DNA from 4 places in the Shewanella sp. ISTPL2 genome. Region 4 is predicted to be linked to each of the others. Evidence: predicted binding sites of a transcription regulator. Region 4 holds the regulator's gene; each other region holds the start of a gene.

Region 1 (5,262 bases), 1.3 Mb from region 4:
CACACTTCGATGAAGTATGGTCGACGGCTCAATTGCTGCTTTGCGATATGTTAGCGCTCCAATGTAACGCTGATGGCTTGATATGATGGGATTAGGAGAAGCCCATGGCTGAAGAATCAAGTGGCGAACGTACAGAGGAACCCACGGGGAGGCGTCTAGAACAGGCGCGGGAAAAAGGACAGATTGCACGTTCGAAAGAACTCGGGACTGCAGCGGTATTGATTTCGGCGGCATGTGGGTTTTATATGCTAGGCCCGAGTTTGGCCATTAGCTTAACTCGGGTGTTTGAAATTGTATTTACCATGGATAGGGCGCAAATTTTTGATACTAATGAAATGTTCAACGTGTGGGGTGTTGTTGCGAGTGAAATAGCCTGGCCCATGGCTAAAATTATGCTACTGATTGTGGTTGTTGCGTTTATCGGTAACGTCTCTCTTGGAGGGATCAATTTTTCGACCCAAGCTATGATGCCAAAAGCCAGTAAAATGAGTCCCCTTGCTGGTTTTAAACGCATGTTTGGCGTACAGGCTCTGGTTGAACTCACCAAAGGCATTGCAAAATTTTCGGTAGTAGCGTTTTCTGCTTATTTTTTATTAAGCTTCTACTTCAATGACATCATGTTGCTGTCTAGCGACCATCTTCCTGGTAATGTTTACCATGCATTAGATTTGTTGGTTTGGATGTTTATCCTGTTATGTTCCTCGATTTTGTTTATTGTCGTCATCGATGTGCCATTTCAACTTTGGAATCACAACAAACAACTTAAGATGACCAAACAAGAAGTAAAAGATGAATATAAAGACACTGAGGGTAAACCTGAGGTGAAAGGGCATATACGGCAGATGCAACGTGAACTAGCACAAAGGCGTATGATGGCTGAAGTGCCAAATGCCGATGTGATTGTCGTTAACCCTGAGCATTTTGCCGTTGCGATTAAATACGATGTGCAGCGCTCTGCGGCTCCCTTTGTGATAGCGAAAGGTGTTGATGATGTGGCCTTTAAAATACGTGAGATTGCCCGCGCGCACAATATTGCGATTGTCTCGGCCCCACCACTTGCAAGGGCGATTTACCATACGACTAAGTTAGACCAGCAGATCCCTGAAGGTTTGTTTACTGCTGTCGCACAGATTTTGGCTTATGTATTCCAGCTGCGCCAATATCAAAAAGGACGCGGCCGTAAACCTATTCCTGTCCCACTTAATCAACCTATACCAGATGAATTGAAATATTGAACCACTAGTCTCAGATGGTAGTCATTGGTAAAGCTGATGATGTCGAGTTCATTTGTTTTTTATAGCTAATTTTATGTATATCAATCAGTCACAGTACATATCTTTCCTTCATTAATGGCTTTAATCTTGTTGGCGCGTTTTTTGCTTTACGCTATTACACGTCAAAGTTTAGGTTATAGCGAATGGATGTTAAAGCGACTCTTGGTCAAGTAAAACAAATTAGGCTCAGCACTTTTAAAGGCATTGGCACGCCGGTGGTTGTGCTTGCTGCATTGGCCATGATTGTTTTACCTATCCCTCCATTTCTATTAGACATACTCTTTTCATTCAACATTGCGTTAGCTCTCATCGTATTGCTGGTGGCTATTTATACCGATAGACCCTTAGATTTTGCTGCCTTCCCAACTGTGTTACTGGTGGCGACGTTATTACGTCTTGCGCTCAACGTTGCCTCTACTCGTGTGGTTTTACTTGAGGGTCATAATGGCGGTGATGCCGCGGGTAAGGTGATTGAAGCCTTCGGTTCTGTGGTGATCGGTGGTAACTATGCCGTTGGTCTAGTGGTATTTATCATTTTGATTATCATCAACTTTGCGGTGGTGACTAAAGGTGCAGGTCGTATCGCAGAAGTCAGTGCCCGCTTTACCTTGGATGCTATGCCTGGTAAGCAAATGGCAATCGATGCTGACTTAAATGCTGGAACCTTAAATCAAGACCAAGCGAGAATACGCCGTGCCGAAGTGACCCGTGAAGCCGATTTCTATGGTGCGATGGACGGTGCGTCCAAATTCGTTAAAGGGGATGCGATTGCCGGTATCATGATCTTAGTGATCAACATCGTAGGTGGTTTCATCATAGGGATTGTGCAGCATGGCTTAAGTTTCTCTGAAGCGGTTGAAATTTATACCTTACTGACTATCGGTGATGGTTTAGTGGCGCAGATCCCTGGTCTATTATTGTCAATCGCCGCAGCCTTGATGGTGACTCGTCAAAACGAGTCAGGTGATATGGGCCAAATGATGATGAGTCAGATGTTTGACAGTCATAAGTCATTGGGTATCGCCGCCGGAGTCCTGTTTGTAATGGGTATTGTTCCTGGTATGCCGCACATGGCGTTTTTAAGCTTTGCCTTTATGACTGCTGGTGCAGCTTATTTTGTTTATAAACGAAATGAAAACAAACGTCTTAAAGCGCTAGAACAAGTGAAATCGGGTCCAATAGAAAGACAAGATAAAGAGCCTAAAGAGCTAGGTTGGGACGATGTACATCATGTTGATACTATTGGTCTTGAGGTTGGATATCGTTTGATCCCTCTGGTAGACAAGGGCCAAGGTGGCGAGTTACTAAGCCGCATTAAAGGCGTGCGTAAAAAGTTGTCTCAGGAACTAGGCTTCTTAGTGCCCGCGGTGCATATTCGCGATAACTTAGATTTATCGCCTAATGCGTATCGCATTTCATTAATGGGCGTCGTCGTCGGAGAGGCAGATATTCGTCATGATTGCGAATTGGCGATCAACCCTGGTCAAGTCTATGGCAAACTCGATGGTATCGAAACGCGCGATCCCGCCTTTGGCCTTGAAGCCGTATGGATCGCCCCTGAGTTACGTGAGCACGCACAAACATTAGGTTATACCGTCGTCGATGCCGCCACTGTTGTTGCAACTCATATTAGTCAATTACTCACAAATAATGCCGCTAAGTTGTTAGGCTACGAAGAAGTGCAACAACTGATGGATATGCTTGCGAAACACTCACCTAAGCTGGTTGATGGCTTTATTCCAGATATTATGCCACTAGGACATGTCGTAAAAGTGATGCAGAACCTATTAAATGAAGGGGTTTCAGTTAGAGACTTGCGTACTATAGTGCAAACTTTGTTAGAATATGGCACTAAGAGCAATGACACTGAAGTCTTGACTGCCGCTGTACGTATCGCTTTGAAACGTATGATAGTTCAGGAAATCTCTGGCCCAGAGCTCGAAATCCCCGTCATTACTTTGGCGCCAGAGTTGGAACAGATGTTGCATCAGTCAATGCAAGCAACCGGTGGTGATGGTCCTAATATTGAACCCGGTCTTGCAGAACGCATGCAGCAGTCCCTTGCCGATGCGGCTCAAAAGCAAGAAATGGTCGGACAACCCGCCATATTGTTGACGTCAGGTATGTTACGCGCGACGCTGTCACGCTTTGTTAAACATACTATTCCTAATCTCAGAGTCATTTCATATCAAGAAATACCTGATGAGAAGCAAATACGTATCGTATCTGCAGTCGGCCAGTAGAGGACGCATAAGTGAAGATTAAACGATTTTTTGCCAAAGACATGCGCGCCGCACTGGCCCAAGTGAAAGAAACACTCGGCTCAGATGCCGTCATTATGTCAAATAAAAAAGTGAACGGTGGCATCGAAATTGTCGCTGCCGTTGACTATGACGAACCTAAAGCAAAAACTGCAGCCACTGCGCCAGCACCGACCTTTATGGACGTGAGCGACGATCTCGTGTCCCTCGGTGCTAAGCAGCCAGTCCGTGTAGAAACTCGCGCTAAGCCAGCCGCACCTGCAGACTCATTACAAGCCTTACTTGAGAAGCAGCAAAGCCGTTTGAATCAACAAATGTCACATCAGCAAGTTGATGCTGAGTTACCTGCATGGGCTAAGGGCCTACAAGCCCCTACTGCTGTGAAACCAGAACGTCGTGAAGCGCCTTCCTCGTTTGATAAAAAGCCACAAACATCACAGAAACAAAGTGCTGATATTGAAGCTATGCGTGATGAATTAGCATCACTGCGTAATTTACTGACACATCAAGTATCCTCCTTGATGACGGAACATAAAAAACGCATCGATCCCGTCGGTGCTATGCTCGAAGCCAAATTACTTGAGGCTGAATTCTCCCCTGCCGTTGCAAATAAATTAGCCGCGCTGAGTCAGCATTATACGCCGGCTGAATTAGTCAGAGCATTACCACAAAGTCTCGCTAATATGCTTGATAATCAGGGCGATGACATTGTTAAGCAGGGCGGAGTGGTTGCATTAGTTGGTCCTACTGGGGTTGGTAAAACAACGTCATTAGCTAAACTTGCTGCCCGTTTTGCGGCACATCATGGTGCTGAACATGTTGCTTTAATTACCACAGATCATTATCGCATCGGAGCCTATGAGCAATTAGCAACTTATGGCAAAATAATGGGCTGCCCAGTAAAGCAAGCTCATGATCTAAATGAATTAGAGCAAATTCTCTATCAGTTTAGGAATCGCAAGCTAGTATTGATAGATACGGCTGGCATGGGACAGCGAGATATGCGCCTTTACCAGCAACTTGATAATTTAACTGCAAATAGCAGGATACCTATCCGCAGTTATCTGGTACTGTCTGCGACAGGGCAGCGCCGTGTGCTGCAAGATGCAGTCAATCATTTTAAACGCATTCCCCTATCTGGTGTCGTTCTCACAAAACTCGATGAATCTGTGTCGTTAGCAGGGGCATTAAGTGTGTTGATCCAAAACGGATTACCATTAAGTTATATTACTGATGGACAAAGAGTTCCTGAAGATATGAAAGTTGCGGATACCCTAGATTTAGCCCAGCAGGCACTCGCAGCGTTAGATAGTACAGAACAACAATCATTACAAGACACAGCGTGGTCAGATAATATGGCCTGTGCATTTGAGTAGATTTATGACCCTGGATCAAGCAAGTGGTTTACGTATGATGAATCAACCCTATAACGAAAAAGTGAAAGTAATCGCGGTCACTGGTGGCAAAGGAGGCGTGGGTAAAACCAGCGTTTCTATTAATACTGCTGTGGCATTAGCCGAAAAAGGCAAGCGTGTTTTGGTACTTGACGCTGACCTTGGCTTAGCAAACGTCGACGTCATGCTGGGTATTCGTGCCGAGCGTAACCTCTCTCACGTGCTCTCTGGTGATGCAGAGCTTGACGATATTATCGTGCGTGGTCCAAAGGGGATAGGCATAGTTCCAGCCACCTCAGGAACACAGGGGATGGTGGAATTAAGCCCTGCACA
Region 2 (5,262 bases), 270 kb from region 4:
GCGTGCAATCTGGGGCGGCATATTGTAATCAAGTTGGACTCTGGCCTGTAAAATCCTATCAAGATGCGGCCACCGATTTCACCTATTTTGTGACGAACACGGCCAAAGTGGTTGAACTTATTCCTAATGCCGCCAGTTATCCCAATAACAAGATGACTAAGTTGGCACGTTTGCCTTACACCAATGGTTGGCGAGTGACCAGTAAACTCAAAGGCGACGGCTTGTGTGCGACATCCGATACTGTGCCGCCTTGGGATCCTGCTTTTGCTTGTACCGCAGAAACCTCGACCAACAGTTCGCAAGTTGCGGTGCAAATTCAAAACATGCTTGCCGAGAGTGACTATAAAATATTTGGCTGGGATCTAGACTGGGGACCAGAGGATTGGGGGGTTGCCTTTCCTGCTGAATCCATGGCCGATGGGGTTGAGCTGGTGGCAAAAGTCAATCAAGTGATTAACACCTGCGCAGGAACGACGATGAATCCGCTTAACAGTCGTACGCAGAACTTAGATTGTAGTGATGGTTTACATAACAGGAAAGTGGTGATCTTGACCCACGACTTCCTGTTTGAGAATGCGCACCGCGGACAAGGTGCAACCATCAACTTGCCTAAAATTAAGCGTTTTGTTGAAGAAGCTCAACGTCAAGGGTATCGTTTTGATACGCTAGATAATTATGCCCCTGCTTGGCAGGATCAGCATAATTATCAACTACCTGAGTTTGTGTCCTATCAAGATAAAATCTATTCCTTAGTGCAAGCGCATTTCTCCCAAAGCAATTGGCAACCAAGCCAGACCCCTGCCTTGTGGAAAAACGAAAAGTAGTGATGTATTGGGCTGAGTATTTACTCGGCCCATCATATTGGTCGAGTAAAAGGCATGTTGCTGAACTTAGCCTGACAAAATTCAAAATAGCGGCATTTTTTATACTTTACCCACTTCGCTTTAACTCAGTATCTGTAATACTGCTCCGACATTGATTTGAAGTTTATCGGTGTTAGAAAAGTAGCGCATAACGAGCGCGATTGGGGAGAGAAGATGAGTACGTTTGTAAAATTAACCATAGCGGCAACCTTAGTGGTATTAGCCTTACTTGCTGCGGGTATTTACCGTTTCAACATGACCAATGATGATATTTATATGGTGATGGAAGATGGACAGGTGATGCAATACGATGAAGCCATGGCGCATGAAAAAACTCAGGCTCAGGCGAATGAGATCGAAACTGTGACACCTTTTGAGGTAAAGCCTGTGGCGAATGCATCGGAAGTGATGCTCAAACTCTTTAGCTTAAATACCGCCAATCCTGTTGAAATAACGCTGCCTGAGGGCGGCAAGTCCGTTGCACTGACACATTTTATTAAGATCAAGCAAACAGAGTTTGCTATGGGCGACTACCAAGATGGTGAGGTAAAAGGTCGAGCATTACTCGATTACTTGCGCATTACACCGTTAAATTTCGATCCCGCTCTAGAGCCGGACACCCAAAGTGACGCACCGATTCAAGATGATCCTAAAATGCAAACTATGCCCTTTGTGGCGCCCTTTATTGTGACGACTCAAGGTTCAGGCGTATTTTGGTATCTTGGATTGTTTAATCTGGATTTTAAACACAATAGCTTGAAACACTTAGGCAGTGTCATGCTTGGCGATCGAATCGAAGTGGATAGTATTGAACCTGTTTATCCTTTTGAAGCCCCATTCAAAATTGCTGTGACTTATCGCGATAGAGCGTCTGACCAACCTATGTCTGAAAGCCCTGAAATAGTCAAAACCATAGAGATGGTAGTGAGTGAGACCAGCATACATAAGTAGCGTGTAAATGCCATTATGGATCTGCGCAGGCTTATGCTAAGTTGTTTTTCGGTAAGTGGGTGATGTTTGCTTTAGTAGCAAGCGTTAGCAGGTAATCGGTCAGCATAAGATTTCGACAAGGAGAGTGTCATGCAAGTTAGCAAAATCACTGGGAAATTTGATGTTAAGCTCACTCCTGATAGCCCCTATGCTACTGGCATTGGTGGTGTGACGTTAGGACGTATGGGCTTAGATAAAACCTTTTATGGTGAGCTTGAGGGGCGCAGCAAGGGGGAAATGCTCAGTGCTATGACGTCAGTCAAGGGCTCTGCTGGCTATGCGGCCATTGAACAAGTGGTTGGTAATTTGTGCGGTAAGCAGGGCAGTTTTGTATTACAACATTTTGGCATTATGACCGATGGACAAAATCGTCTGATCTTAGAAGTGATACCCCATTCTGGGGCGGGGGAGTTGCAGGGGTTAACTGGCACTATGACCATCAATATTGAGAATGGCCAACATTTTTATGCATTCCAGTTTGGCTTTGAAGCTTAGTTTGGCTTTGAAGCTTGAATAACGCCTGTGTTTTAGCTCAGTTTTCTGTAACTCTTCTCCTTTATGATCATTCGAGTCATCTTAATTCACCCCTCTTAATTTAAGCGAGTAAGTCTTTTCGATTGAGTCTGAAAATGGACATAAAAAAACCAGCTGAGGCTGGTTTTTTTGATTCTTTTTTCATAAAGCACTATCGAACCTTTAGTCTAGATCGGCGTGCTGTTACTTAAAATACGTTTAATTTAAAAAATGCCGTTGTCGCGAGAGTTAAGACACTTTTTTAACCACTTTAATTTTATCAACGACCTTTTTCACATCGTCGGTATTTTCGGCAATTTTCAGTGCTAGTTGACGTTCGGCATCGCTGGCAACTTCACCTTTCAATGTCACTATGCCATTGGCAACATCCACATTAATTTGGGTGCCGGATACGTCAGTTGAAAACAGTAAACGCGTTTTGATGACTGTGGCAACTTTAGAGTCAGTTAAGGTGGCAACAACTTCACTGGTGCCTTCTTTTTCATTCATCACAGTGAGTTGGTTATCGACATCTTTCACCCCATCTAAGCTCTTGATGAGCTCTGTGGCGAGGGCTTTATCCACACTGCTTTCCACTTTACCTGTTAACGTCACTTTACCATCTTTGACATCTGTAATGATGTCGAAGGAATTGAGATTCGTGTTGAGCAGTAAAGTGGTTTCTGCTTTACCATCGATCCACGCATCCTTGGTTCCGCCTTTCCAATCTTGGGCGGCAGCCACATTTAAACTGATTGAACCGACAAGTAAAGCCACTAGTACTGATGCTGTTGTAGTTTTCATAATCATATCCTCCGTTGTTTTCTCGAAGCTAGATAATGCGCCAATCGTGCCAATGTTTTTAAGGTAATGATTTTTAATGTTTAAATTGTTTTATCTGGCGTTTTTATACCTTGGCATTTTCCTTTAGGTCGGTCTTTTTTACCGACAAAATGTAATTTTTTCTGGCATGCTGAGCCATCATTCGAGCATAAAAAACCGCACTCATCAGTGCGGTATTATGTCTGTAATAAAAGTGGAGGGGAGTCGGTTAAATATGGCTCACTTAGCGACAGGGAATTAATGGTGATTGAGCGATCCCGTACCGTCGTAACTCATTTGCAGCCAAGCGGCGCCTTCTGCAAGTTGGTTTGCAAGTTGTGGCTGATGCGCTTGCCTTACTGCTTGTTTTATTTGGATTAGCACTTGCTGTTCTATGTCGACAAGGGCGGTCATAGCCTGCGAAATTTGGCACTGTTGCAACAATTCTGTTGCTTGAGTATAAGTGACGGGCACGGTGTGACTTAGGCCATTAATTGGCTCGTCAGCCAAACGTCTCAGCTGTTCAAACCGAGTTAACATTCGTTGGTGGATGTTAGCTTTGGCGGAAAAAACACGCTTAAGATTATAGTCTTCGACATACCTCCTCGCTTGGTTGTAAAATGTGAGTCCTTCCTGATTCAGCTTGATGATTTCATCGATCAACATGATATCGGCGCGGATATCAGTCTGATGTTGCACAACATTAGACTTCATTATGGGCCTCCTAATGCCAGTGTTCGACATAGATTGTTTAACTGCTTGGGTAAACTGATTTTGTTTCGTTCAGCTACCATGCATATTCTGTTCTCGTTTTTAATGATATTTTAACAGGCTGATTTTTAGACTGATATTCTCAGTTCATCGAGATATCATCTTAGAACATCGGCAACTATTACCGTTGCTGTTGTTAAAATTTCATGGCTGACATACAGTAGTTTTTCATACAGGGAGTAGATACGCATGGCTCGACTGACACTTTTTTATCACTTGCAGGATGTTGGCGCCGAGCAAGCAATCATCGAACTTGCTGGCGCTGCAGACTTTAATAAGCTACGCAGTGTCGATGACTTGCCTTGGATAGAGCAGCTAGGGGCAAATCACGTCGATGTTGCCATTATTGAGTTATCCAGTCTTAGTCGTGAAGATTACCTTGTGCTGCTAGATAATGCGGCCATGTCAAATATTGAGTTTATTTTTCTCTCCGACGGTCAGCCAAACCCCAATCTTGATCAGTTAATGTCTCATTTTGCGGGTTACCACTTTCGCAAACCTTACGATATGCCGCTAATCAGCGAAATTTTTGCTGATTTTGCACAGTATTTAGCATCATCGCCTAATCGACTGCATCCTTTTGCTAGCGAGCTAGACCAGTACGGTTTGCTTGTTGGTTCATCAGCTCCTATGCACAAGCTATATCGCACAATTCGTCGCGTCTCTGCGACAGGCAGTAATGTGCTGATTATTGGGGAAAGTGGGGTCGGGAAAGAACTGGTTGCTAATACCATACATCTTGCCAGCCCTAGGGTAAACGAGCCTTTTATTGCAATTAACTGTGGTGCATTAAGCCCTGAATTGGTCGACAGTGAGCTGTTTGGTCATGTCAAAGGCGCATTTACGGGGGCGAATCGCGATCACAAAGGCGTATTTGAACAGGCTGAAGGCGGGACCTTGTTTCTCGATGAAGTCACCGAAATGCCGATTGATCATCAAGTGAAGTTACTCAGAGTGTTGGAAAATAGCGAGTATCGTCCTGTGGGTGGTGACAAAGTGCAACGTGCAAACGTACGTATTGTGGCAGCGACTAACCGTGATCCCATAGTGGCGATAGAGGCAGGGCTATTTCGAGAAGATTTGTACTTTCGTTTGGCTCAGTTTCCCATTCGCGTTCCGCCCTTACGGGAACGTGGCGAAGATATTATTGGGCTTGCGCAGCATTTTCTTGCCTATCGTAACGTGGCCGAAAAGCAGAATAAGAGCTTAGCTGAAGACTGTATTCAGATGATTGCTAAGTACCCTTGGTCTGGTAATGTGCGCGAATTAAAACATGCAATTGAGCGAGCCTATATTCTGGCCG
Region 3 (5,262 bases), 240 kb from region 4:
GGGTAAAAGTTCAATAATACTGGACTCTTTGTTCATTAGCGCTTGAGTCGATTGCCAACCTGTACCTAACAACATCTTTAAGCGCCAATGCCAATAACGCCCTTCCCCTAAAGGCACTTCTTGAGTAACTACACAGGCTAACCCAAAGAGTCTTTCATGGTCGAATAAACCAATGAGGGCTTGTTTTTGTTGCCATAACGTATTTAGTTCTTCCCTGATTGCGGCGCGCAATTTTTGCTCATAAGCGGCTTTGTCTGAGGTAAAGAGTGAATCGACAAAAAAAGGATCATCATGGTAAGCGTTATAGAGAATAGAAGCGGCAATGCGTAAGTCTTCCGCGGTCAAATAGACTGCGCGGCAGTCCTCCAGAATTTCATTGTCCATCGTTAGCATTCCTTGACTTAGCTCACACTTTTTTATGCGTAACTGTTAATCTACCAAGGAAACTAAAAAGTGCAAATTTTAATCATAGATTGCATTTTTCAATCAGGCGCTTACTCTAAACGAAGGCACTATACTGAAAAGGAAATAATGATGGATACAACTCCAGTAGACTTAAGCCACTTGTTTGAGCAACTCGGTTTAGACAGTAGCGACGAGGCCATAGCGCAGTTTATTGCAACCCATGATATCGACCATCACATCCATTTAAGCCAAGCGCCCTTTTGGACCCCAGCCCAAAAGAGCTTTATCATTGAAGGTTTAGAAGCCGATGCCCTCTGGACTGAGCCCATTGAGCAATTAGACACTCAGCTACGTAAACGATAAGACTCGTTGGTTCAGATTTTACCGTAAGCCGTTTCACCCCAACCCACTAAGGCATTGTTGCTCAGCACGATAGGCGTGCATTCATCCTTAGTGGTTTTTCCATCGCCATTATTACGCTGGGTACGATAAAACAACACTAAGACTTCTTTATTGGCTTCACCTTGTTGAGCACTTTGTTGAATATAGGCTTCACTAAAATCAGCGGTGCCCATTAAGATCATCACTTGGTCTTTAGGCATACCTAAGCTCAGCTTGGTTAAGTTAGTGCGATTTTTATCCTGCACTTTCTCCCAAGATTCGCTGCTATCCCAGCCCGATTCTCCATCACCGACATTGACCACGCAGCCGCTAAGACCTAAGCTTGCGAGCCCTAAAAAAGTGATGGCGATAAGTTTGTTATTCAATTTATGGTTCATCATGTGACATCCTGTGTAATTATTATTGAAGCTTAAAAAATGGTATTTCGGCTGGACAATAAGCAAAATAAATGCCACAAGACAACACACTGTTTTTAAATGAAAAAATTAATTATTATTTTAAAATTGGTTTAAACAATTCAACAAATTAAGGAATTTTGCTAATTATGAGTCCCCTTGACCAAGTATTAGCGGCCGCACGTTCGCTCGAAGCCTGCGGTAAAGTACCGAGCCTTGCCTTAATTAAAACCCGTTTAGGTAGTAGCCTACCTTTACCTATATTGATCCAAGGCTTACAGCAATTTAAATCTATGCCTAAGGCGGATCGCGAGCGTTTAGCTGAGTTGCAAACTATCAGCCCTACAACTGACACTCCCGCAACTAACGATACCTTAACCCTTGCAGTGCTCGCCGAGCGCCTGCAGATGCAACAGGCGTATTTTGAACGTCATGCTGAGCAGCAAAAAACAGAAATAATGCAATTAAAAAACGAACTGCTTGAACTTAAACAACGCATCAACTTATTAGAAATCCAAGGAAAAACAGCTTAATGTTTGTCACTGAACTGCGCTTCGAATGCTTCGCCGACACCACGATATCTGCCGCCGAGAAGGCCATCAATCAGCTCCTTGAAGCCTATCGAGCTAATGGCCAAATCTTAGGACGAGAATTTGCGGTCGCCTTTAATGACGGTGAGTTTAGAGTGCGTTTATTGATGCCAGAGAAAAACAGTTTAGCGCACAAATATCACAGCCCTTGGGTCAAAAAAGCCTTAGTAGAATTAACCGACGCTAAACTACTCGCGCCGCGGGAAAAGTTTATTGGTCAGGATATCAATTCTGAAGTAAGTAATACCGAAACACCCAGCTGGCAACTGCTATATACCAGTTTTGTGCATATGTGCTCGCCCCTACGCAGCGGCGACAATTTATTGCCCATTCCCCTGTACCGTATACCCGCAACCTTTAATGGCGATCATAAACGTATTATCCGTTGGCAGAGCGAATGGCAAGCCTGCGACGAGCTGCAAATGGCAGCGGCCACCAAGGCAGAATTTGCCGCGCTAGAGGAATTATCGAGTTCTGACAGTGATTTATTTCGCAGAGGTTGGGATTTGCGCGGTCGTATCGAATATCTCACTCAGATCCCGACCTATTACTACTTATATCGCGTTGGCGGCCAAGATTTGGCCTCAGAAAAAACGCGACCTTGCCCACGTTGTGGCAGTCATGATTGGAAACTCGATGAACCTTTATTGGATATGTTTCATTTTCGCTGCGAGCCTTGCCGCATAGTGTCGAATCTGTCTTGGGATCATCAATAACATCTGTTTATCCCTTGCAAAACTCAACCTAAGATAAGCCACGCTTAGGTTGAGTTAATACTTAGGTTGATAATAAAAATGTCGCTCACAGAAGTTAACGTTTACCGAAAAGGTTTTGCCACATACGTTTAAAACTGGCGAAAATACCAGGATGTTCTAATGCGGGCATAGGTAGTTCTTCATGTTTAACGGGTGGTGCTATCCGTGGCGATAATGCTTCAATAAACGCAGTCAAACTCGAGGACAATTGCTCAGATTGCACTTCACCAGGGATTTCAATCCATACGCTACCATCACTGTTATTGATGGTGAGCATTTTATCTCCCTCATCTAACAGACCGATAAACCAAGTCGGTGACTGTTTCAGTTTTTTCTTCATCATCAGATGACCAATCAAGTTTTGTTGCAGGCAGTTAAAATCGTCATCATTCCAGACTTGCAGTAACTCCCCCGTGCCCCACTTAGAGTCAAATAATACTGGTGCGGAGAAATAATGACCGTAAAAATCATTGATCTCTGGCCATAAAGTTAACTCCAGTGCATGCTCTACATTGGCGAAACTGCCTTCAACTTTGCGTTTCACTGGCTGCCAAGAAACAGCCTGTTCAAGATCCGGTTGAAATTCGCCTTGAATACACACAGAAGGCTCACCCTGTGGGTAATAACGCGGTAGTTCACCTAAACTCGTTAAGTAAGCTTGATGATAGTTTTGCAAAAATTTATCGAGTGCGGGCAGACAAGACACTTAAGCACAATCCAATTTCAGGTATAATGTGCGCCTATTTTGACATGGAAACAGTATTGATGACACAGAATCACGATCCCTATAGTGATGCGCAAGCGCTTGTTGGCCTGACTTTAGGTAAAGCCACCGACTACCAAGCCGAGTATGATGCGTCGCTGCTGCAAGGGGTTCCACGCTCACTAAACCGTAATGCTATTGCACTCACTGGGACGTTACCGTTTCATGGTGCCGATATCTGGACGGGTTATGAGCTGTCTTGGTTAAATGCCAAAGGTAAGCCTATGGTGGCCATAGCTGAATTTCATTTAAGTTATGAAAGCCTGAATCTGATTGAGTCGAAATCGTTCAAACTGTATCTCAATAGCTTTAATCAAACCAAGTTTGATAGCCTAGATTCACTGCAAAAAACCTTAGTGCAAGACTTAAGTCAGTGTGCTCAAGGTGATGTTAGCGTTAAGATTATCGAGCCCAAAAGCTTTGGTATTCAGCGTATTATTGAGTTACCAGGCACTTGTATTGACGATCTCGATATTGAAGTCAGCGATTATAGTTTTAATCCTGATTACTTAGTTAACAGTACAGACGATAAGCAAACGGTCGCGGAAACACTTAATTCAAACCTGCTGAAATCCAACTGTTTGATCACTTCGCAACCCGATTGGGGCAGCGTGATGATCCGTTATCAAGGCCCTAAAATCGATCGCGAGAAACTGCTGCGCTATTTGATTTCTTTCCGCCAACATAACGAATTCCACGAGCAATGTGTCGAGCGAATTTTCGTCGATTTAAAACGTTTTTGCCATTGCACTAAATTGACAGTTTACGCCCGCTACACGCGTCGCGGTGGTTTAGATATCAACCCTTATCGCAGTGACTTCGAGCAACCTGGTGAAAGCCACAGACTCGCAAGACAGTAATGACCTTCTTAGGCGATTAGATTAACAATCTGAGATAGAAAATAAAATTTAAAAACTGCAACAAAGCTCTGAATCGCTAGCCCTAGCTGCTCGCTAGATTCAGAGCTTTTTTATTCACAGTATTTGCACTCGCATTGAGCAATAAACGCCGTAGCCATTGGTGGCTCGGGTTTTGGGTATATTTACTGCTCCACACCATATACAAATCAATTGGCCTTGTTTTCAGGGGCATAGGTAAAATCTGTAAGCCGAACATCTCAGCGTACTGACTGGCGTACCGCAAAGGCGCTATGCCTATCGTCTCACTTTTGCCGACAGTTGCAAACATACTCAATAAAGATGATTGCTCACTGTACATTTTGCGCCTTGGTAACACGCCTTCGGTAAACAAATCCCCTGCAGTCAAATTAAAACGCCGCATATTTAAAAAGACGTGTTTCTCCTCAAAATACTGCCCATGGGTGATAGCACCTTGAATACGAGGATGCTGCAAACTGACGATACAAACGAGGGTTTCGGTGAAGAGTAATTTGCTCGAGAGCAAACTTTGCTGCGCGGGCTTAATGTCTATGGCAACGGCGACCCGCTCAAGCAAAATATCGCGATATAGCTCATCCTCCTGCGGCGGCGACTCGCGGAAAATGACTTCAATATCCGCATTCTGTAATAAAGCCTGCACGCCTGATTGCAGCGCTTCGATAACCGACTCATTAGCATATACATAAAAGCGCCGCTGGCTCGAGTTGGGATCAAAATGCTCAAACCCCAGTAATACGGTTTCAATATCCGCCATGGGCTGCTCAAATTTACGGTACATCTCCCGTGCCACCGATGTAGGCTCAATTCCCCGTCCAACTCGATTAAACAGCGACTCCCCGACCCAAGCCCTGAACCGGCTTATCGCATTGCTCACGGAAGACTGAGTTAAATCTAACTCCTGCGCCGCTTGGGTGAATGAACGAGTACGGTAAACCACCATAAACACGCGTAATAAATTTAAATCTAATGGCTTTCGTGTCGGCATAAGGGAGCGCACTCATTCACTATATGAATATTACAACCCAAGCTAACTCGAGTTATCTAAATACACAA
Region 4 (5,262 bases):
TTTTACCCATGCCAGTTTCAAGCATCAGCAAGCCAAGCACACTGGCGGCCGATGCTTGTTTATCGCCTTGGATTAAGGTGATGGTCGCATCAAACTCGGAAGCCAGTACCACCAACTTAGTGGCGGCACGGGCATGTAAACCGAGCTTATTACAGATGGTTATCTGACGTTCAAGCTTTGGCATTATTGAGCTCTCGATGACGGGCATAAACTTTATGTTTACCGTTACTAAAGCGTTTGGCCAATTGCTCTGCGACGTAAACGGATCTGTGCTGTCCACCTGTGCAGCCAATGGCCACAGTTAAATAACTGCGATTGTTACGCTCGAGGTGCGGCAGCCAAGTCTCCAGTAAGTTTTCGATTTGCCAGATGAACTTATTAACCAGTGGTTGACGATTTAAGAACTCAGCTACGGGTTCATCTAAGCCAGTCAATGGCCGCAGCGCCAACTCCCAGTGGGGATTGGGCAGGAAGCGCACATCGAACATAAAGTCGGCTTCGGTGGGCATTCCGTGCTTAAAGCCAAAGGACTCGAAGTTGATCACGAGTTCTTTATCGACACTACCAAGGAGAATTTGTCTGACTTGGTCGCTTAAATCATAGATATTCAAATTCGACGTATCTATGTAGTGATCGACCAGTTTTGACATAGGCTCGAGCAGTTTTCCCTCCAGCTTTATCGCTTCTTGCAAAGAGACTCGGCTCTTCGACAAAGGATGCAAACGGCGGGTTTCGCTGTAACGCTTAAGCAGAATTTTATCGCTGGAGTTAAGGAAGAAGCTCGTTAACTCAGTATCTGGAGGTAGGCTAGCGAGTTGTTTTACTAAGACCTTATCCTGCTCAGGCATGTTACGCACGTCGACACTGATGGCGACGAGATCGTTACTGCCTTTGAGTTGCTCAAGCAAACTGCCAATCAATGGCAAAGGAAGGTTATCGACACAATAATAGCCGAGATCTTCGAGTACCCTAAGGGCGACAGATTTGCCTGAGCCTGAGCGGCCCGACACTATGACCAGTTTCATCCAGTGATTACCTGATAGAGTTCCGTTTCATCATGCGTCTTGCGTAATTGCTTTAATATTTGCTTGTCGCTCAGCTTTTCGGCCATGCAAGACAAGGTACTTAAGTGCTGCTGACATTGGTCTGCAGGCACCAGTAGTGCAAATAAAATATCAACAGGTTGCTTATCGATAGCATCAAATGCTATCGGCTCTTCACACTTAATGAGTATGGCAATGGGCTGATCTATATCGGCTAGTCGACCATGTGGAATGGCGATGCCGTTACCTATACCTGTGCTCCCCATCTTTTCGCGCGCCACTAGGCTTTCGAATATCTCTTGAGATGAGAGGGTCGGGTACTGGGCAGCGACTAAGTCGCTGATGAGTTCCAGTACCTTTTTCTTGCTGCCCGGAGTGGCGCAGGTAGTGCACTCCGGCCGCAGTATGGTACAAAGTTCCATTATTAGTGTTTTGTTAACTTCTCTTTGTGTTTAATAACCTGACGGTCAAGCTTGTCAATCAGGGCGTCTATAGCAGCATACATGTCAGCATGCTCTGAAGTAGCAAAAACTTCACCACCTATGAGGTTTATTCTCGCTTCGGCAATCTGTTGCATTTTCTCAACATTGAGCACAACGTGCACATTATTGATCTGTTCGAAATGGCGTTCAAGTTTTGAAAACTTTTCTTCTACATATGCACGTAACGATTCGGTAATTTCGACATGGTGTCCACTTAGGTTTATTTGCATAGAAACGTCCTCCGATATCCACTGTAGGTTATAAACTTTTACGCTGATTAGAAGGTGGAATAAGCATAGCCTCTCGGTACTTCGCAATGGTTCTGCGGGCTACGTTGATCCCTTGTTCTGCCAGAAGTTGTGCCATCTTACTATCGCTTAATGGTTTTTTCTGGTTTTCCGCTGCCACCAGTTTCTTTATAAAGGCTCTGATTGCTGTGGATGAGCACTCACCACCATCGTCAGTACCGACGTGGCTAGAGAAGAAGTATTTTAGTTCAAAAAGTCCCTTAGGGGTATGCATGTATTTTTGAGTTGTGACCCGTGAGATGGTGGACTCATGCATTTCTACCGCTTCGGCAATATCGTTAAGCACCATAGGCTTCATGGCTTCTTCACCATACTCAAAGAAACCTTGCTGATATTGCACTATGCAATTAGCAACTTTAAGCAAAGTATCGTTACGGCTTTCTAAGCTCTTAATAAACCATTTAGCCTCTTGCAGATGGCCGCGAATAAATTGGCTATCGGCTTGGTTTTTAGTGCTGCGCGCCATTGAAGCATAATGTTGATTTACATTGATTTTGGGCATGCAGTCAGGATTTAGCTCAACCACCCAGCGGCCATTTTTCTTCGACACAGACACATCTGGGATAACGTATTCGTCATTATTGGGCGTGATCAACAAACCTGGGCGAGGATTGAGGGTTTGGATGAGTGCTATACCATCCCTTAATTCATCTTCTTTTAATTTAGTCTTACGCATCAATAACCTAAAGTCTCGGGCGGCGATCAGATCTAAATGATCTTTGATCAGCATACGGGCGTTTTCTAGGTTGGGAGTATCAGCGGCGAAATGCGACAGTTGGATCAGCAGGCATTCACTTAAATCGCGGGCGGCAACGCCTATGGGATCAAAATGCTGAATACGCTTGAGTACGGCTTCGACTTCGTCAAGCTCAACTTCAGGATTGCCCATGGCTTCGAGAATTTCTTCAGTGCTTTGGGTGAGATAGCCCTGATCGTCGATGGCATCAATAATGGCGGTGGCAATGGCTAAATCGGTTTCAGAAAACGGCGTGAGGTTTTTTTGCCATTCTAAGTGTTCGTACAAACCTTCACTGGTCTCGCCTTGGAAGGGCATATCGTCTTCACGACTGCCGCCGGGGCCTGAGTTTGGGGAGGCGGTAAACACTTCATCCCATGTGGTGTCCATGGGGAGCTCATCGGGCATGGATTCTTTGGTTAGCGACTCTGCCGTATCTATGGTGGAGCTGTCTTTTTCTGGTGGCAGAGTGCTAGATTCACTGAAATCCGTATCGGATAGCGTTTGGTTTACAGGGGTTTTAGTGGCGTCGAATTGATCCTCTTCCAGCTCGAGAAGGGGATTAGAATCTAATGCTTGCTGGATCTCTTGCTGCAGTTCTAATGACGACAGTTGCAACAGACGTATAGCCTGTTGTAGTTGTGGCGTCATGGTTAACTGTTGACCCAGTTTGAGCTGGAGTGACGCTTTCATGTTACCGCTGATCCCTACGTTATTATTGTTGGATGAGGTCGCTTATTATTATCTTGAGTGAAGCCCAATGGCGGTATAAATTGCCTCCATTGGCTTCGCTCGATTAACTATAGCCTGAATTGTTCACCTAAGTACACAGCCCTAACTTGCTGATTGTCTAAGATCTCTGCTGGAGTTCCTTCGGCAATCAGGTTTCCGTGACTCACAATATAAGCATGTTCACATACATCTAATGTCTCGCGGACATTATGGTCTGTGATCAGTACGCCAAGGCCGCGACTTTTGAGTTGTTCGATAATCTTCTTGATGTCGATAACCGAAATAGGATCGACGCCGGCAAACGGTTCATCGAGCAAAATGAACTTAGGATTAGCGGCTAAAGCCCGCGCAATTTCGACGCGACGACGTTCGCCACCCGACAATGACATGCCTTGGCTGTCACGGATGTGGGTGATATGAAACTCTTCGAGCAGATGTTCTAGTTCTTCTTCTCGTTCTTCGTTTTTAAGTTCTTTACGAGTTTGCAGTACGGCCATGATGTTGTCATGAACAGTTAGCTTACGAAAGATACTGGCTTCTTGCGGTAAGTAACCTATGCCTTTGCGGGCACGCAGATGCATAGGATCTGCGGTTAAATCATCATCGTCGATAAAGATATGTCCCTTATCGCTCTTCACTAGCCCGACAACCATGTAAAAGGTCGTGGTTTTACCTGCACCGTTTGGACCGAGTAGGCCAACGACTTGACCGGTTTTTACCGTCAGACTGACGTCTTTAACCACTTGGCGACTCTTGTAACTTTTCGCCAGATTTTGTGCTCTTAAGGTGATTTGGGTCATTTAGAGTCCTGCTTTTTTACAGGTTTATCCGCCGGAGCGTCTGATTTAGCATCATCTTGATAGTTTTCAGGCTGAATAATAGTGATTACGCGATCGTCACCACTGCCAGTACTCTCGGCCATCAATTTCTGTTGAATCATGTTATAGCGGATTAAATTGCCTGTAACTTGGCTACCTGCTTGATCTAATGACGCCATACCTTTCAGAGTTAAGGTGCGGCTTGCCATATCGTAACGAATTTCTTTCGCGCTAGCCGATGCAGGACGGCCATCGTCTAATATCTGGCTATACGTAGCAGGGTTGCCTGTGGCGACTAAAGTTTTGCTATTTTCACCTTCAGCGGAAAATGCACGCAGTTCATTTGCTTGGATTTTTATTGAGCCTTGGGTAACTTCCACCGGACCAAAGAAGATAATCTGGTTGTTTTTGATATCCGCAGTTTGGCTCACAGCTTTAATTTTGACTTCTTGCTTTAAGTCGCCCACTTTCGCGAAAGCACTCATGCTCATAATTAGCATTAGGCTGGCAAGTAATACGTTATTTTGCTTCATATGTTCCTACTACCTGACTGGTCAATTGCACTTCTTGCGCGTTGAGGTCGGCATAAAGGCCTTGGCCTTGAATATTAAAATCTTTCCCTGTGACGTAAATGGTACGGTCAGAGGTCATTATCATAGTGTTGAGATCGAGTTCCAGATAACTGGTGGACAAGGTCTGAATCGGTTCTTCTGGGCTAATGGCATCGATAATAACATTATTTTCTAATACAACCTTGCCAGTTTCCTTGTTTAGCTTGCCCTGATCTGCCCTGAGCTGCCATTGTGCTTTACCTTGGTCTGGATAAACAAGATAAACAGGTTGAGTAAAGAAAGTTTGATTCGTTGAATCATAATGTTCCATGTGTTTCGCCGTCACACGGCTATTCACTAGTCCTTGCTCATTGAACTCAACACTGCGCAGATCTTCAACGATGAAATCTGGGGTATTTTGATCTTTTACTCTGTTATCGGAATCACCGCTGTGTTTGTTCTGGACCTGCCAGTAAAGCGCTAGTGCGGTTCCAAAAAAAGCGATAATCGCGAGTGTCACACGACTCATATACTCATTCCATGGGCCGAAGTGAATTTATTTTGACTTAGGAGTAACAGATCTGTGAGTTCA

The links. The regulator sigma-54, encoded in region 4, starts transcription at its own class of promoters, with help from an activator protein. The targets are predictions, from matches to a motif close to GTTGGCACGNNNNTNGNNT.
Region 1: the regulator sigma-54 is predicted to act here: its motif matches at 1,364-1,382, upstream of flhA (flagellar biosynthesis protein FlhA).
Region 2: the regulator sigma-54 is predicted to act here: its motif matches at 3,206-3,224, upstream of HUB64_RS12350 (BON domain-containing protein).
Region 3: the regulator sigma-54 is predicted to act here: its motif matches at 1,245-1,263, upstream of HUB64_RS12455 (DUF3192 domain-containing protein).

The regions. Positions count from the first base shown of each region.
Region 1 is NZ_JAAPAV010000001.1:4,392,634-4,397,895, forward strand. It holds gene fliR (flagellar biosynthetic protein FliR) at 1-86, shown strand, start outside; gene flhB (flagellar biosynthesis protein FlhB) at 105-1,235, shown strand; gene flhA (flagellar biosynthesis protein FlhA) at 1,418-3,517, shown strand; gene flhF (flagellar biosynthesis protein FlhF) at 3,529-4,911, shown strand; gene HUB64_RS19535 (MinD/ParA family protein) at 4,916-5,262, shown strand, end outside.
Region 2 is NZ_JAAPAV010000001.1:2,810,176-2,815,437, forward strand. It holds gene HUB64_RS12335 (polysaccharide deacetylase family protein) at 1-824, shown strand, start outside; gene HUB64_RS12340 (hypothetical protein) at 1,038-1,814, shown strand; gene HUB64_RS12345 (DUF3224 domain-containing protein) at 1,944-2,348, shown strand; gene HUB64_RS12350 (BON domain-containing protein) at 2,616-3,170, opposite strand; gene HUB64_RS12355 (hypothetical protein) at 3,447-3,902, opposite strand; gene HUB64_RS12360 (sigma-54-dependent Fis family transcriptional regulator) at 4,149-5,262, shown strand, end outside.
Region 3 is NZ_JAAPAV010000001.1:2,843,801-2,849,062, reverse strand. It holds gene HUB64_RS12465 (GNAT family N-acetyltransferase) at 1-384, opposite strand, end outside; gene HUB64_RS12460 (DUF2789 domain-containing protein) at 535-768, shown strand; gene HUB64_RS12455 (DUF3192 domain-containing protein) at 780-1,187, opposite strand; gene HUB64_RS12450 (hypothetical protein) at 1,352-1,735, shown strand; gene HUB64_RS12445 (Zn-ribbon-containing protein) at 1,735-2,508, shown strand; gene syd (SecY-interacting protein) at 2,603-3,253, opposite strand; gene queF (NADPH-dependent 7-cyano-7-deazaguanine reductase QueF) at 3,313-4,170, shown strand; gene HUB64_RS12430 (LysR family transcriptional regulator) at 4,253-5,194, opposite strand.
Region 4 is NZ_JAAPAV010000001.1:3,081,493-3,086,754, forward strand. It holds gene HUB64_RS13405 (HPr family phosphocarrier protein) at 1-184, opposite strand, end outside; gene rapZ (RNase adapter RapZ) at 171-1,025, opposite strand; gene ptsN (PTS IIA-like nitrogen regulatory protein PtsN) at 1,022-1,465, opposite strand; gene hpf (ribosome hibernation promoting factor) at 1,468-1,755, opposite strand; gene HUB64_RS13425 (RNA polymerase factor sigma-54) at 1,784-3,262, opposite strand; gene lptB (LPS export ABC transporter ATP-binding protein) at 3,370-4,101, opposite strand; gene lptA (lipopolysaccharide transport periplasmic protein LptA) at 4,098-4,652, opposite strand; gene lptC (LPS export ABC transporter periplasmic protein LptC) at 4,639-5,199, opposite strand; gene kdsC (3-deoxy-manno-octulosonate-8-phosphatase KdsC) at 5,196-5,262, opposite strand, start outside.